Regions from separate parts of the Nonomuraea sp. NPDC004354 genome, predicted to be linked through region 1. Evidence: riboswitches for the same ligand, from Rfam matches in the RefSeq annotation. Region 1 holds a riboswitch; each other region holds the start of a gene.
What was found. Region 1 has a riboswitch for thiamine pyrophosphate ahead of ACWENQ_RS05420 (FAD-dependent oxidoreductase). Riboswitches for the same ligand answer to the same signal wherever they lie in the genome.
Positions count from the first base shown of each region.

Region 1 (4,678 bases):
AGCCGTGGACCACGCCGCGCACGCAGGTGCCGAGCAGGGGGGACGGCGAGCGCAGCCGCATGATCTGGCCCTTGACCGGGCGCACCGGCAGGTCGGTCAGCCCGCCGCTCCACGCGCCGGCCGCCAGCACCACCCGCTCGCCCGTCAGCACATCACCCGAGGCGTCCGAGGCGTCCGCGCGCCCGTCGTCCGAGGCGTCGATCGGCCTGCCGTTCGGGGAGTCGGCCGGCCCGCCGTCCGTGGCGTCCGCCGGAACGTTCCCGGTGGCGGCCGAGGGTGGCTCCAGCCGTACGCCCACCACGGCCGAGCCGTCGCGGACCAGCGCGGCCACGCGCCGCCGCACCAGCGCCACCCCCGCCTTCTCCAGCGCGGCCAGCAGGGCCGCGGTGACGCGTCTGGGGTCGACCCACGCGTCACCCTCGGCCAGCACGCCGCCCCTGACCGACGGCGCCAGCATCGGCTCCCTGCGGCGGCACTCGCGCCCCGTCAGCCGCCGCACCGGCAGCCCGAGCTTGTCCATGAACACGGCGAGCTCGTCCAGCGCCGCCAGGTCGTCGGTGTCGAAGGCGACGTCCAGCGTGCCCTGGGCGCGGTAGTCGAGCCGCAGCCCGCTGTCGGCCTCCAGCTCCGCGGCGAAGGCGGGCCAGCGCTCCAGCGCCGCCAGCCCCAGCCTGAGCAGCGACTCCTCGGTGTAGGAGACCTCGCTGACCGGGGCCAGCATGCCCGCGGCCGCGTGGGAGGCGCCACGCGCCGGGGCCGGGTCGATCACCGTGACACGCGTGCCCGCGCGCGCCAGACGCCAGGCGACGGACAGGCCAACCACGCCGCCGCCCACGATCAGATGCATCTCGCTCCCTTCGCCGGCATGACCCGGATCAGGTGTCTTGCGGTCGAAGGCCCGTCACAGCCTTCCTCTCAGCCCGGTACGGCCGGACTCCCGCGCGTCTTCCGCGAACAAGCCTACTCAAGGCCCGGACCCTGGTGACCGGCGCCGGATTGGTTATGGTCTGAGCGTGAATCATGTCGTGGTGGTGGGCGCCGGACTGGCAGGCATACGCAGCGTCGAGGCGCTGAGATCTCGTGGATTCAGCGGCAGGATCACGCTGGTCGGCGAGGAGCGGCACCGGCCCTACGATCGTCCGCCCCTGTCCAAGGCGGTGCTGCTCGGCACGGCCGACTCCAGCTTCGTCGACTCCGACCTCGAGGCCATGCGGGTGGAGCACCGGCCGGGGGTGTCGGCCAAGGGGCTGCGCGCGGGGGTCCTGGAGACGACCGAGGGCGAGATCGGCTACGACGGCCTGGTCATCGCCACCGGGGCGGAGCCGATCAGGCTGCCAGGCGAGGGCCGCCAGCACGTGTTGCGCACCCTCGACGACTCCCTGGAGCTGCGGGCCCGCCTGGTGGCGGACGCCAGGGTCACGGTCATCGGCGCGGGCTGGATCGGCGCGGAGGTGGCCACGGCCGCCCGTACGGCCGGCTGCCGGGTCACCGTCGTGGAGGCGGGCCCCGCCCCGCTCGCGCACGTGCTCGGGCCCGAGGTGGGCGGCGACACCGTCCCCTGGTACGAGGGCATGGACCTGCGGCTGGACACCATGGTCGCGGCCGTGGAGGAGGGCGGGGTGCGCCTGGTCGACGGCGACTTCGTCGAGGCCGACGTGGTGGTGTCGGGCATCGGCGTCCGCCCGGCCGTCGAGTGGCTGGCCGGCTCCGACATCGACCTGCACAACGGCGTCGTCACCGACGAGCACCTGCGCACCTCCCTGCCGAACGTCGTGGCCGTCGGCGACTGCGCGGCCTGGTGGTCGCGCCGCTTCCACACCAGGCTGCGCGTGGAGCACTGGGACACCGCGCTCAACGCCCCCGAGGTCGCCGTGGCCACGCTGCTGGGCGACGAGGCGGTCTATGATCCTGTGCCGTACTTCTGGTCGGAGCAGTTCGGCCACATGGTGCAGTACGCCGGCCACCATGCCGGCGCGCGCCTGTTGCGCCGCGGCGATCCCTCGGCGGCCAAGTGGTCGGTCTGCTGGTTGACAGACACCGACAGGCTGGCCGGGGTGCTGACCGTCAACAGGCCACGCGACCTCGTCCAGGGCCGTAGGATCATCGAGTCAGGACAGCGACTCGACCCCCTACGCCTGGAAGATCCCGAGGTCGGGATACGTGACTGTGTAGTTTGAAGCCGGATGCGATGTGGTAGTGGTGGATTCGTGACGCTTTCTGTTGCGCAGATAGACCGGGAAACCGACCAGCTCGTCGGCGAGTGGCTGACGCTTCCCGAAGTGGCCGACCGCCTCGCCCTCTCGATCGGGCGGGCCAAGCAGCTCCTGAAGGACCACAAGCTCCTCGGCGTACGGCGGGGCGCGGGCGGCCCCCAGGTCCCGGCGGTGTTCCTCGAGGGCAGGGACGTGGTGAAGGGCCTGCCGGGCACGCTCACGCTCCTGCTCGACGCCGGCTACGACGACGCCGAGGCGTTGCGCTGGCTGTTCACCCCGGACGAGTCGCTGCCCGGCTCGCCCATCGACGCGATCAAGGCGGGTCGCCATACCGAGGTCAAGCGGCGTGCCCAAGCGCTCGGTTTCTGAAGCCCGCCTCTACCTTTGCACCGACGGCCGGAGGAAGCGCGGCGACCTGGCCGACTTCCTCGACGCGGTGCTGTCCAACGGCGTCGACATCGTCCAGCTCAGGGAGAAGGGCCTGGAGGCGCGCGAGGAGCTCGCGCTGCTGGAGGTCTTCCGCGAGGCGTGCGACCGTCACGGCGCGCTCCTGGCGGTCAACGACCGGGCCGACATCGCCTTCGCCGCCCGCCCCGACATCCTTCACCTGGGCCAGGACGACCTGCCCGTGAGCGTCGCGCGAGAGATACTCGGCGACGACATCCTCATCGGCAGGTCCACCCATTCGACGGCGGAGGCCTCGGCCGCCGCCGTCGAGGAGGGCGTCGACTACTACTGCTGCGGGCCGATCTGGCCCACCCCGACCAAGCCAGGCCGGCCGGCGCCTGGACCCGCCCTGCTCAGGCACGCGGCGGGGCTCGGCGACCGTCCGTGGTTCGGCATCGGCGGCATCGACCTCGGCAACCTCGACGAGGTCAGGTCGTACGGCGTCAGCCGCGTCGTGGTCGTCAGGGCGATCACCGAGGCGGACGACCCCGGAGCGGCGGCGGCCGAGTTCGCCAAGCGGCTGGGCCGGTAGGTCCGCGACCGCCGCGGCCCGTCAGGTCTTGCGCGAGGTGGCGGCCACCGCCAGTTCGGCCAGGGCGGCACGGGCCTCGGCGGTGATCGGCGCGTCGTCGAGCGAGGCGAGAGCCTCCTCCAGGTACGTGCCGATCATCTTCTCGCACGCCTCGAGCGCGCCGCTGGCCTCGATGACGCCGCGCAGCTTGGCGACGCCCTCGGCGTCGAGGCCGGGGTCGCCGAGCAGCCTGCGCACCGTCGCGGCGTCCTCGGGCGTGGCTGCGGCCAGCGTGCGGGCGATGAGCATGGTGCGCTTGCCCTCGCGCAGGTCGTCGCCGGCGGGCTTGCCGGTCTCCATCGGGTCGCCGAACACGCCGAGGATGTCGTCGCGCAGCTGGAAGGCGATGCCGACGCGGTTGCCGTACTCGACGCACAGCTCGTCGATCCACGGCGCGCCGGCGCCCGCGGCCAGCATCAGGCCGAGCCTGAGCGGCTGCTCCACCGAGTACTTGCCGCTCTTGTAGAGCGCCACCCGCAGGGCCGACTCGAAGGTGTTCTCGCCGTGGGCCTGCTCCAGCAGGTCGAGGTACTGGCCGCACATCAGCTCGGTGCGCATGTGGTCGTGGAAGGGCTGGGCGACGGCCAGGTGGGGCAGGTCGCACGAGCGCCACATCTCGCCCGACCAGATCAGCAGCAGGTTGCCCAGCAGGACCGCCGCGCCCTCGCCGAACTGCTCGGCCGAGCCGTACCAGTCGCTCTTCTCGTGCAGGTGCTGGAAGCGGCGGTGCGCCGAGGGCATGCCCCTGCGCAGGTCGCTCTTGTCCATGACGTCGTCGTGCACCAGCGCGCTGGCCTGCAGCAGCTCCAGGGAGGCCGCCGCGACGAAGACGCCGGGCTCGTCGGAACCGCCCGCCGCGCGCCACCCCCAGTAGCAGAAGGCGGGACGCAGCCGCTTGCCGCCCGCCAGCAGCTCTCTGGCCGCGTTGAGCAGGGGGGCGAGGTCGGGGCCGCTGACCACGGCACGTTGCCGGTCGAGGAACTCCCCGAGGGAGCGATCCACCTCGGTACGGAGGGTGTCCAGGCTCATGCCATGAGAGTAACGGGCTGTAGCCGGCGTTTCGATCTCCCGCTCCCGTCATATGGACGTGGCCACGTCGCCCGCGTCCGTACCGGTAGCCTTGGATTATGGCTCTGGGTCGACCCTCCGTCCTTCCCGATCGCGTCCCCACCGTCCGCGATCTCCTCGCCTCTGGCGGCCGCTCCTTCTCCTTCGAGTTCTTCCCCCCGAAGAACGAGGAGGGCGAGCGCCAGCTCTGGCGGTCGATCAGGGAGCTCGAGGCACTGCGGCCGACCTTCGTGTCCGTCACCTACGGCGCGGGCGGCTCCACCAGGGACCGCACCGTCGACATCGTCGAGCGGCTGGCCCACGAGACCACGCTCACCCCTGTGGCGCATTTCACCGCGGTCAACCACTCGGTCCGCGAGCTTCGCCACCTCGTGGGGCG
Region 1 is NZ_JBSGDV010000001.1:1,159,403-1,164,080, forward strand. Features, by position in the region: gene ACWENQ_RS05420 (FAD-dependent oxidoreductase) at 1-847, opposite strand, end outside; TPP riboswitch at 836-951, opposite strand; gene ACWENQ_RS05425 (NAD(P)/FAD-dependent oxidoreductase) at 1,014-2,177, shown strand; gene ACWENQ_RS05430 (Rv2175c family DNA-binding protein) at 2,208-2,582, shown strand; gene thiE (thiamine phosphate synthase) at 2,560-3,192, shown strand; gene ACWENQ_RS05440 (polyprenyl synthetase family protein) at 3,214-4,260, opposite strand; gene metF (methylenetetrahydrofolate reductase [NAD(P)H]) at 4,359-4,678, shown strand, end outside.

Region 2 (4,678 bases), on a different contig from region 1:
CGCTGGCGCGCCGACCTGTCGGGCGCCAAACCCGTGCGTCCGGGCAAGGGCCCGCTCGCGGTCCGGGTACGGCTGGCGCCCGACGACGACGGCCTGGCGCCCGGCTTCGAGCTCACCGAGGCAGGCACCCAGAAACGTCTGGCCGTCTACGTCGTCAAGGACCCGATGGAGGTGCCCGGCATCGCCTCGCTCGGGCCCGACCCGCTGGTCCCCGAGTTCACCGTCCAGGCGCTGAAGGAGATCGTGGGCGGCAACCGTACCCAGATCAAGGGCCTGCTGAGAGACCAGAAGATCATCGCGGGCATCGGCAACGCCTACTCCGACGAGGTGCTGCACGCGGCCCGGATGTCACCCTTCAAGATCGCGGCCACGCTGACCGACGCGCAGATCGCCGACCTGCACGAGGCGATCGTCACCACGCTGCGGGATGCGGTGGAGCGCGCCCACGGCCTGGCGGCCAAGGACCTGAAGGCGGAGAAGAAGTCGGGGCTGCGCGTCCACAACAGGACGGGGCAGCCGTGCGAGGTGTGCGGCGACACCATCCGCGAGGTGTCGTTCGCCGACTCCTCGCTGCAGTACTGCCCGACCTGTCAGACCGAGGGCAAGATCCTTGCCGACCGGCGGATGTCGAAGCTGCTCAAGTAGACGGCGTCAGGCGACGAACATCACACAGGCGACGTCTAGCGGCGGACGTCACCTGGCGGCGTCAGGCGACGGACGTCACACAGGGGCGTCCAGCGACGGACGTCACACAGGCGGTGTCGAGCGGCGGACGTCACCTGGCGGTGTCGAGCGACGGATGTCGCGTAGGTGACGTCAGGCGACGAACGGCGGCAGGCCGCTCTCGCTGACCAGGGGCTTGCCCGCCAGCTCCCACGACTGCATGCCGCCGCCGACGTTGACCGCGTCGCGGCCGATGTGGTTGAGCCACGCGGCGGCGTGCGCGGACCGACCGCCGACCCTGCACACCACGTAGACGGGGCCGGAGGGGAGTTCGTCGACGCGGGCCTGCAGCTCGCCGAGCGGAATGTGGGTGGCGTCGGGGGCGTGGCCCGCCGTCCACTCCTCGGGCTCGCGGACGTCGAGCAGGAAGGCTCCAGCGGGCACGTCGGTGACGTCGATTTCGGGAACGGTCATGTCCCCATTCTCGCGGACCCGCCCCACCACAACCTCCCGGAACTGCGAAGAAAGCGCGGGCCGATGTTTCTTCGGGGGGCCGGTGCGGGCGTGCGGTCGCGGTTGTAGGGGGCGCGGGTGGGGTCTTCCGGGATGGGCGGGGAGGTACGGGCCGGGGTTTCTCGGGACGTCGGTTCGGTGGTGTGGGCGGTGGTCGGGGTTTCTCCGGGAGGGCCGGTTCGGTGGTGTGGGCTTGCGGGAGGGACGGCGGGAGGGGTGGGGAGGCGGGGAGGGGGTGGTTGCCAAAAAGGAACGAGATGTAATAATTCGCCTCAAACCAGTAACCGCGGGAGCTCGGGCATGGCCGGGCTGAGAGGGCGACCCCCAGGCGTCGCCGACCGCATGAACCTGTCCGGGTAATGCCGGCGTAGGGAGCGTGCGATGACGCATGTCGTCGATCCGAAGCATGCCGAAGTACCGCTGACCCTCGACCAGGCCCCGCCCAGAACCCTCGGCGTCCTCGACCAGGGCGCCTTCTGGGCCAACCTCGGGGTCAGCCTCCTGGGTTTCTCCTTCGCCCTCTTCCTCATCAACCCTCTCCTCGACGACAACCCGCTGACGATGACCGCCGCGGTCACCGCCACCGTCGTGGGAAGTCTCATCGGCACCGCCATGGTGGGCCTCGCGGCCATCCCCGGCGCCCAGACGGGACAGCCGGCGATGGTGCTGCTCAGAGGCCTGTTCGGGGCGAGGCTGTCCTACGTCCCCACGGTGCTCAACATCATCCAGATGCTCGGGTGGGGTGCCTTCGAGCTGTGGGTCATCGCCATGGGCGCCCAGGCGATCGTCGGCGACGCCGTGCCGTACGCGGTCTGGGTGATCGTGGCGGGCGTGATCACCACCGGGCTGACGATCTACCCGCTCGGTGCGATCAGGCTCATCAGGCGGGTCGTCACGATCGGCGTGATCGTCTCGACCGTCTGGTTCGCGGTCGCGCTCCTGCAGCGGGCTCCAGCGCCGGCCGGCGGCTCGTGGGACGCCTTCGCCCCCGCCGTCGACTTCGTGATCGCGCTGTCGGTCTCGTGGGTACCGCTGGCCGCCGACTTCGCCCGGCACTCGCGCAGCAGCTCGGCCGCCTTCACCGGCGTGGTGGGCGGTTACACGATCGCCCAGGTGGCGTGCCTGGCCATCGGCGTCTACGCGGTCGCGATCGCCGGCCACGACGCCGTGCTGAACGACCCGACGGCGGTCTTCGGCCCGTTCGTCGCCGCGCCGCTGGGCGCGCTGTTCTTCGGCATCCTGGTGCTGCGCGAGACCGACCAGTCGTTCGCGAACGTCTACTCCACGGCCATGTCGCTGCAGAACCTCATGCCGCGCGTCGACCGGCGGGTCTTCTCGGTGGCCCTCGGCGTCGTGACGATCGGCGTGGCGCTCCTCGTCGACGTCAACTCCTACAGCGCCTTCCTCAGCATCATCGGCGCCGTCTTCGTGCCGATGCTGGGCGTGCTCGTCGTCGACTACTTCCTGCTCGGCAGCGGCAGGACCTGGAACACCAGCGAGCGCGCCCCCTCCCGCTGGATCATGACGGTCCCGTGGGCGCTCGGGTTCTGCGCGTGGTGGCTGCTGGCCGCCCCGTCCACGATCCCGTGGTGGGCCGCGATCTGGGACGGCGCCCGCGCGGCGCTCGGCTTCACCCGCCAGCCGTGGATGAGCGCGGCGCTGGGCGCCTTCCTGATCGCCGGCCTGGTCACGCTGCTGGTCGGCCGGCTCGGCGGCGCGGTACGGCGGCGCCGCTAGCCTTCGACGCGCAGCAGGCGTTCGAGCGCGGTGGGCCCGCCGGGGTAGCTCTCGCGATCGGCGACCCGGTGGCAGGGCACGATCACGCACACCGGGTTGCCGTTGAGCGCGTTGCTCACCGCGCGCAGCGCCTGCGGCCGTCCGATGCGGGCCGCCAGGTCGCCGGTGGTCGTGGCGGTGCCGTACGGCACCGCCATGGTCATCTGCAGCAGCGTGCGCGCGAACGGCGTGGCCAGCTGCAGGTCGACGGAGACGGTGAAGGCGCGCAGGCGCCTGGAGAAGTAGGCGTCGAGCTCGCGCCGCACCGGGTCGAGGCGGCGCGGGTCGGGCCCGACGAGCCCGCCGACGGCCCGCGAGATCCGCTCGAAGACGGCGTGCTCGTCGTCGAAGCTGCAGGCGACCACGCCCTTGCCGGTCACCGCGAGCACCAGCCTGCCCACGGCGCCGTCGTAGGTGCCGATGGCGACCTCCGGCGGTCGCTCGGGCCGGTAGGTGGGTGAGGTGACCCTCAACAGGGCATCGAGGTCGCCAGCCGACATAGCCCGCAGCGTATCGGACGGATCAGGCCACGGAGCGAGGCCGCCACCGGCACTATGGAAAGGTGGGTGACGAGGAGATCACCGCGGCCGTACTCTCCAGCGCCCCCAACGCGGTCGTCGTGCTCGACAGAGACCAGGCCGTGCTGGCCTGGAACCCTGCGGCGGAGCGGTTGTTCGGGTGGAGTTTCGAGGAGCTGGTCGGGCGGCGCGCGCCGATCGTTCCCGGCGAGCTGACCGCCGAGCACAACGCGGTGCTGGAGCGGGTTCGCACGGGCGGCCAGGTCTCGTTGCGCACCAGGCGCTTCCGCAAGGACGGCACGCTGCTCGACGTGCGGGTCGACACGAGCGCGCTCCTGCAGGGCAACGCGGTGATCGGCTACGTGCACGTCCACCACCCGACCGGCGACGACGTCGCCGCGCACGACCGGTCGGCGCGCAGGGCCATGCTGGTGCGCCGGCTCACCGACGTGGTCGGCGACATCAACGCCGAGCTGGAGCTGCCGGCCGTGCTGGACCGGATCGCGGCCAGCCTCACCGAGCTGACGGGAGCCGACGCGGGCGGGTTCGTGCTGATCGAGAAGGAGCGGCTGCGGCTGGTCAGCGCCTACCAGCTGCCCGAGACGCTCAGGGACGCCACCGCGGACCTGCGCAGCAGCCTGGTGGGCAAGCTGCTGCGCACCGGCAGGACCGTGATGCTGGAGTCGCAGGGGCTCGACGACCTGGTGTGGGCGGAATTACCCGGCCTGCACACGATCGCGCTCGGCCTGGCCGCCGTGGGCGGGCGCCCGTACGGGGCGCTCTACGCGTTGTTCGCCGAGCGAAAACCGGGGCCGCTCGAGCTGGAGCTGCTCGAGTTGCTGGCGGGACACGCGGGCATCGCCGTCGGCAACGCGGAGGCCTACCAGGAGGTGCTGCGGCAGCGGGCGCACGAGCGCGCGGTCTTCGACGCCAGCGCCGACGGCATCGCGGTGCTGGACGGGCAGGGGCGGGTCCTGCGGTGGAACCCCGCGGCCGGCGAGCTCACCGGCGTGGCCGCCGACGAGGCGATCGGCAGGCCGCCGCCGTTCCCGCTGCCCGAGCCGGGCCGGAAGCTGACCTTCCAGCTCGAGTCGGGCCGCTGGCTCGACGTGGTCAGCGCGAAGATCGAGGAGACGGGCGAGATGGTGATCGACTTCCGCGACATCACCGCCGCCAAGGAACTGGAGGAGGCCAAGGACCTGTTCCTG
Region 2 is NZ_JBSGDV010000002.1:484,382-489,059, forward strand. Features, by position in the region: gene ACWENQ_RS07995 (Fpg/Nei family DNA glycosylase) at 1-645, shown strand, start outside; gene ACWENQ_RS08000 (rhodanese-like domain-containing protein) at 817-1,137, opposite strand; TPP riboswitch at 1,453-1,567, shown strand; gene ACWENQ_RS08005 (purine-cytosine permease family protein) at 1,558-2,913, shown strand; gene ACWENQ_RS08010 (methylated-DNA--[protein]-cysteine S-methyltransferase) at 2,910-3,452, opposite strand; gene ACWENQ_RS08015 (PAS domain S-box protein) at 3,515-4,678, shown strand, end outside.
Region 2: another riboswitch for thiamine pyrophosphate. It lies ahead of ACWENQ_RS08005 (purine-cytosine permease family protein); the one in region 1 lies ahead of ACWENQ_RS05420 (FAD-dependent oxidoreductase).

Region 3 (4,678 bases), on a different contig from region 1:
GGCCCCGGCCTCGATCTTGACGTAGTCGCCGATGAGCAGCGGGCCCTTCAGGACGGCCTCGGGGTCCACCTCGGCGCCCTCGCCCACCCAGACGCCCGGCGACATCTCGAAGCCGCCGATGTCGAGCTTGACCCGTCCGGACAGCGCGTCGGCCTGGGCCTTGAGGTAGCTGTCGTTGGTGCCGACGTCCTCCCAGTAGCAGTCGGAGACGTAGCCGTAGATCGGGGCGCCGCGTTCGAGCAGGCGCGGGAAGACGTCGGAGGACCAGTCGACGGCCTCCCCCGCGGGGACCTCGTCGAGGATTTCTGGCTCCATGACGTAGATGCCGGTGTTGACCGTGTCGGAGAAAACCTGGCCCCAGGTGGGCTTCTCGAGAAAGCGCTGCACCCTGCCCTGGTCGTCGACGATGATGATCCCGAACTCGAGCGGGTTGGGAACGCGCGTCAGACCGATGGTGACAAGAGCCGAATTCTCCCGGTGAAACCGGATCATGGCTGATAAATCGATATCGGTCAGGGCATCGCCGGAAATGACCATGAAACGATCGTCGCGGAGTTTGTCGGCGGCGTTCTTGACGCTGCCGGCCGTACCGAGTGGCAGGTCTTCGGTGGCGTAGTGCAGGCGCATACCCAGTTCGTCGCCGTCGCCGAAGTAGCTGCGCACGAGCGCCGCCAGGAACTGGACCGTGACGACGGTCTCGGTCAGTCCGTGTTTGCGGAGCAGCCGGAGGACGTGTTCCATGATCGGGCGGTTGACCACAGGAAGCAGGGGTTTGGGCTGGTTCGCGGTCAGCGGTCGCAACCGCGTGCCCTCCCCGCCTGCCATGACGACCGCCTTCACCCGATCACTCCTTCTTCGCAGTTTGCCGGGGATCGCGCAGCTCATCCCTGGCAGCGGTGATGAGCCGGCGCACCTGTACCACATACAACACGCCCGCCCACCAGTACAGACCCGTTCCCCAGATGGCGAACGCCCATCCGATGATCCTCGCAGTATCGGCATACCAGGAGCCGGTATGAGAGGCCAGGAAGAGCAGCGGGAAGGCGTACATGAGGTTGGCCATGGCTGCTTTGCCAAGGAAATGCACGGGCAGTGCCTTGTAGCCGTATTTGCGGAGCACGGGAAAGAAACATCCGACGAAGATTTCCCGGGCGAGAATGATCGCCACGAGCCACCAGGGGATCACGTCCCTGAGGACCAGGCCGAGGATCGTGGCGAAGACGTAGAGCTTGTCGGCCGCGGGGTCGATGATGCGACCCAGCCTGCTGGTCTGGTTCCACGCGCGGGCGATCTTGCCGTCCAGCCAGTCGGTGAATCCCGCGACCATGAGCAGCCCGATCGCCCAGCCGTCGGCCTGGGGCCCGAGAACCAGCCACAGGAACACGGGCACACCCAGCAGGCGCAGGAAGCTCAGCAGGTTAGGAACCGTCCAGATCCGGTCCTCCGCTGACGAAGGGGCGGAAGTTTCGCTCACGCTTGCGACCCTACTGCGTCGCCGACCTGCGTACGCTGCGCCGTCCGCCTCGTCCGGTTCCGGCCGCAGGGCGGACCCTTCGCCCCCGGGGGTTTCGGACACCTGGACGGATCGGGGGTTGCGCGCGCCCCCGGTGATCGGGTTACGGTGGCGCCGACCAACGCGGGAGCCCGGTGTGACCGGGCTGAGAGGACGGCTGACCAGCCGCCGACCGCCAGAACCTGCTCCGGGTAATGCCGGCGAAGGGAGTTTGCGCGATGAGTGGCGCGCGTTTTTCCAAGATCTACCAGGGCGATCTCCGGGTCCCGATGCGCCGGATCAGCCTGTCCGACGGCACGAGCTTCACCGTCTACGACACCTCCGGCCCCTACACCGACCCGGAGGTCGAGACCGACGTCACCCGCGGCCTGGCCCCACTGCGCGAGCGGTGGATCCTCGACCGGGGCGACGTGGCCCGGTACGGCGGCCGCCAGGTCCAGCCCCTCGACGACGGCTACCGCGACCAGAACGCGTGGAAGCGCGCAGGGACGAGCGCGTTCGCCGGGCGGCGCCGCGACCCCCTCAGGGCGGCGGGCGCGCCCGTCACCCAGCTCGCCTACGCCCGCCGCGGCGTGGTGACCAAGGAGATGGCGTTCGTCGCGGCCAGGGAGGGCGTCGACCCGGAGTTCGTCCGCGCGGAGGTGGCGGCGGGCAGGGCCGTCATCCCGGCCAACGTCAACCACCCCGAGAGCGAGCCGATGATCATCGGGCGCAACTTCCTGGTCAAGATCAACGCCAACATCGGCAACTCCGCCGTCATCTCCTCCGTCGAGGAGGAGGTGGAGAAGATGACCTGGGCCATCCGCTGGGGCGCCGACACCGTCATGGACCTGTCGACCGGCCGCGACATCCACACCACCCGCGAGTGGATCATCCGCAACTCCCCCGTGCCCATCGGCACCGTCCCCCTCTACCAGGCGCTGGAGAAGGTCGACGGGGTCGCCGCCCGCCTGTCGTGGGAGATCTACCGCGACACCCTCGTCGAGCAGTGCGAGCAGGGCGTCGACTACGTCACCGTGCACGCCGGCGTGCGGCTGGCGTACGTGCCGCTCACCGTCGGGCGCACGACCGGCATCGTCTCGCGCGGCGGCTCGATCATGGCGGCCTGGTGCCTGGCGCACCACCGCGAGAACTTCCTGTACGAGAACTTCGCGGAGATGTGCGAGATCCTCGCCTCCTACGACGTCGCCTTCTCCCTCGGCGACGGGCTGCGTCCCGGCTCGATCGCCGACGCCAACGACGAGGCGCAGTTCGCCGAGCTGCGCACGCTGGGCGAGCTCACCCGGATCGCCCACGCCCACGACGTCCAGGTGATGGTCGAGGGGCCCGGCCACGTGCCCATGCACAAGATCAAGGAGAACGTGGACCTGCAGCGCGAGCTGTGCGACGACGCCCCGTTCTACACCCTCGGCCCGCTGGTCACCGACATCGCGCCCGGCTACGACCACATCACCTCGGGCATCGGCGCGGCCATGATCGGCTGGTACGGCACCGCGATGCTGTGCTATGTCACGCCGAAGGAGCACCTCGGCCTGCCGGACAAGGACGACGTCAAGACCGGCGTGATCACCTACAAGATCGCCGCACACGCCGCCGACCTGGCCAAGGGCCATCCGGCGGCGCAGGCGTGGGACGACGCGCTGTCGCGGGCGCGGTTCGAGTTCCGCTGGGAGGACCAGTTCGACCTGTCCCTCGACCCGGACACGGCCCGCTCCTTCCACGACGAGACGCTGCCCGCGGCCCCGGCCAAGACCGCCCACTTCTGCTCGATGTGCGGGCCGAAGTTCTGCTCGATGCGGATCTCTCACGATCTGCGGGCGCAGGAGGGGATGCGGGAGAAGGCGGAGGAGTTCGTGCGCGGCGGCGGCGAGGTGTACCTGACCCTGCCCGAGCGCCGCTGAGACCGGACGGGACCCGCCCGCGCCGGGGCCGGGGGCAGGACCCGCCCGCGCCACGCACCAGGCCCGGGGCAGGACCCGCCCGCACCCGCCCACGGGGCCGAGAGCGGGACTCCGCCCGCGCCACCCGCCACGGGGGACGGGCGGCGCGGGCGGTGTCCCCGGCCTCTCCCGGGCAGCCCCTCCGGGGCGGGCTCCCCCGGCGGCCTCTGCCGGGCGGGCTCCCCCGGGCGGCCGCCCGGGTCGTCAGCGCTTCACGGGCGCGTTCGCCTCCAGCAGCAACCTGGTGGTGTCAGCCGCCTTCGCCTGGGGGGTCGTGCCGCAGATCGCGCCGACGGTGTGCACGACCCAGGCCTGCTGGCCTGCTTCGGTTCCGGGGTGCCAGGTCGTGTTGATGCCGGAGGAGGCCTGCCTGCCGCCGTCCGCGGTGCTGAAGGACAGGGTGGCCATGCCGATGACACCGCCGTCGTGCCCCCACACCTTCCCGCACGGGGTGTCGTAGGCGATCAGGCCCAGACCGTAGTCGAAGGTGTCGGGGACGCCGGGTCCCGGCGTGATCGGAACGGTCGTGCGCATCTCGGCCAGCTGGGCCTGGCCGATCAGCCGGCCGGTCAACAGCGCGCGGAAGAACCGGTTGAGGTCCTCCGTCGTCGAGACCAGCGCGCCGGCGGTGCCGCCCCACGACATGTTGAAGGTGCTGAAGTCCCGCAGCGGGAAGGAGCCGAAGAAGGAGGTGTAGGCCTTCGAGTGCGGGCGCGGCAGGTTCGGGGTGCGCGGGAAGAAGGTGTCGGACAGGCCGGCGCGCTGGATGACGTGGCGGGTGATGTAGCGCTCGGCGGGCATTCCCGTGATCTTGTCGAGCAGCATGCCGAGCACGATGTAGTTGGTGTTGGAGTAGCTGCCGGGCCTCTGGCCGGGCTCGCCCGAGGGGCCGGTGCCGAGGCCGAGCCGTACCAGTTCCTCGTCGGTGTACTGGCGCACGCGCATCTCCTCCAGGCTGTCAGGCCCGGTGATGAGCGCCGTGTCGTAGTCGCCGACGTGGCTGGTGTGGTTGAGCAGCATCCTGACCGTGATGCGCCGGTCGGGCAGCAGCCCCGGCAGGTACTGCTCGACGGGGGCGTCCAGCTCGACCTTGCCCCGCTCGGCCTGCTGCAGGACGGCGGTGGCGACGAAGGTCTTGGTGATGCTGCCGATCCGGTGGTACATGGCCGGCCGCGTGGGGCGTCCGGCCTCCAGGTCGGCCAGGCCCGCCGCGCCGCGCCAGCGC
Region 3 is NZ_JBSGDV010000014.1:114,096-118,773, reverse strand. Features, by position in the region: gene ACWENQ_RS31545 (sugar phosphate nucleotidyltransferase) at 1-840, opposite strand, end outside; gene ACWENQ_RS31540 (CDP-alcohol phosphatidyltransferase family protein) at 845-1,474, opposite strand; TPP riboswitch at 1,627-1,739, shown strand; gene thiC (phosphomethylpyrimidine synthase ThiC) at 1,732-3,414, shown strand; gene ACWENQ_RS31530 (serine hydrolase domain-containing protein) at 3,658-4,678, opposite strand, start outside.
Region 3: another riboswitch for thiamine pyrophosphate. It lies ahead of thiC (phosphomethylpyrimidine synthase ThiC); the one in region 1 lies ahead of ACWENQ_RS05420 (FAD-dependent oxidoreductase).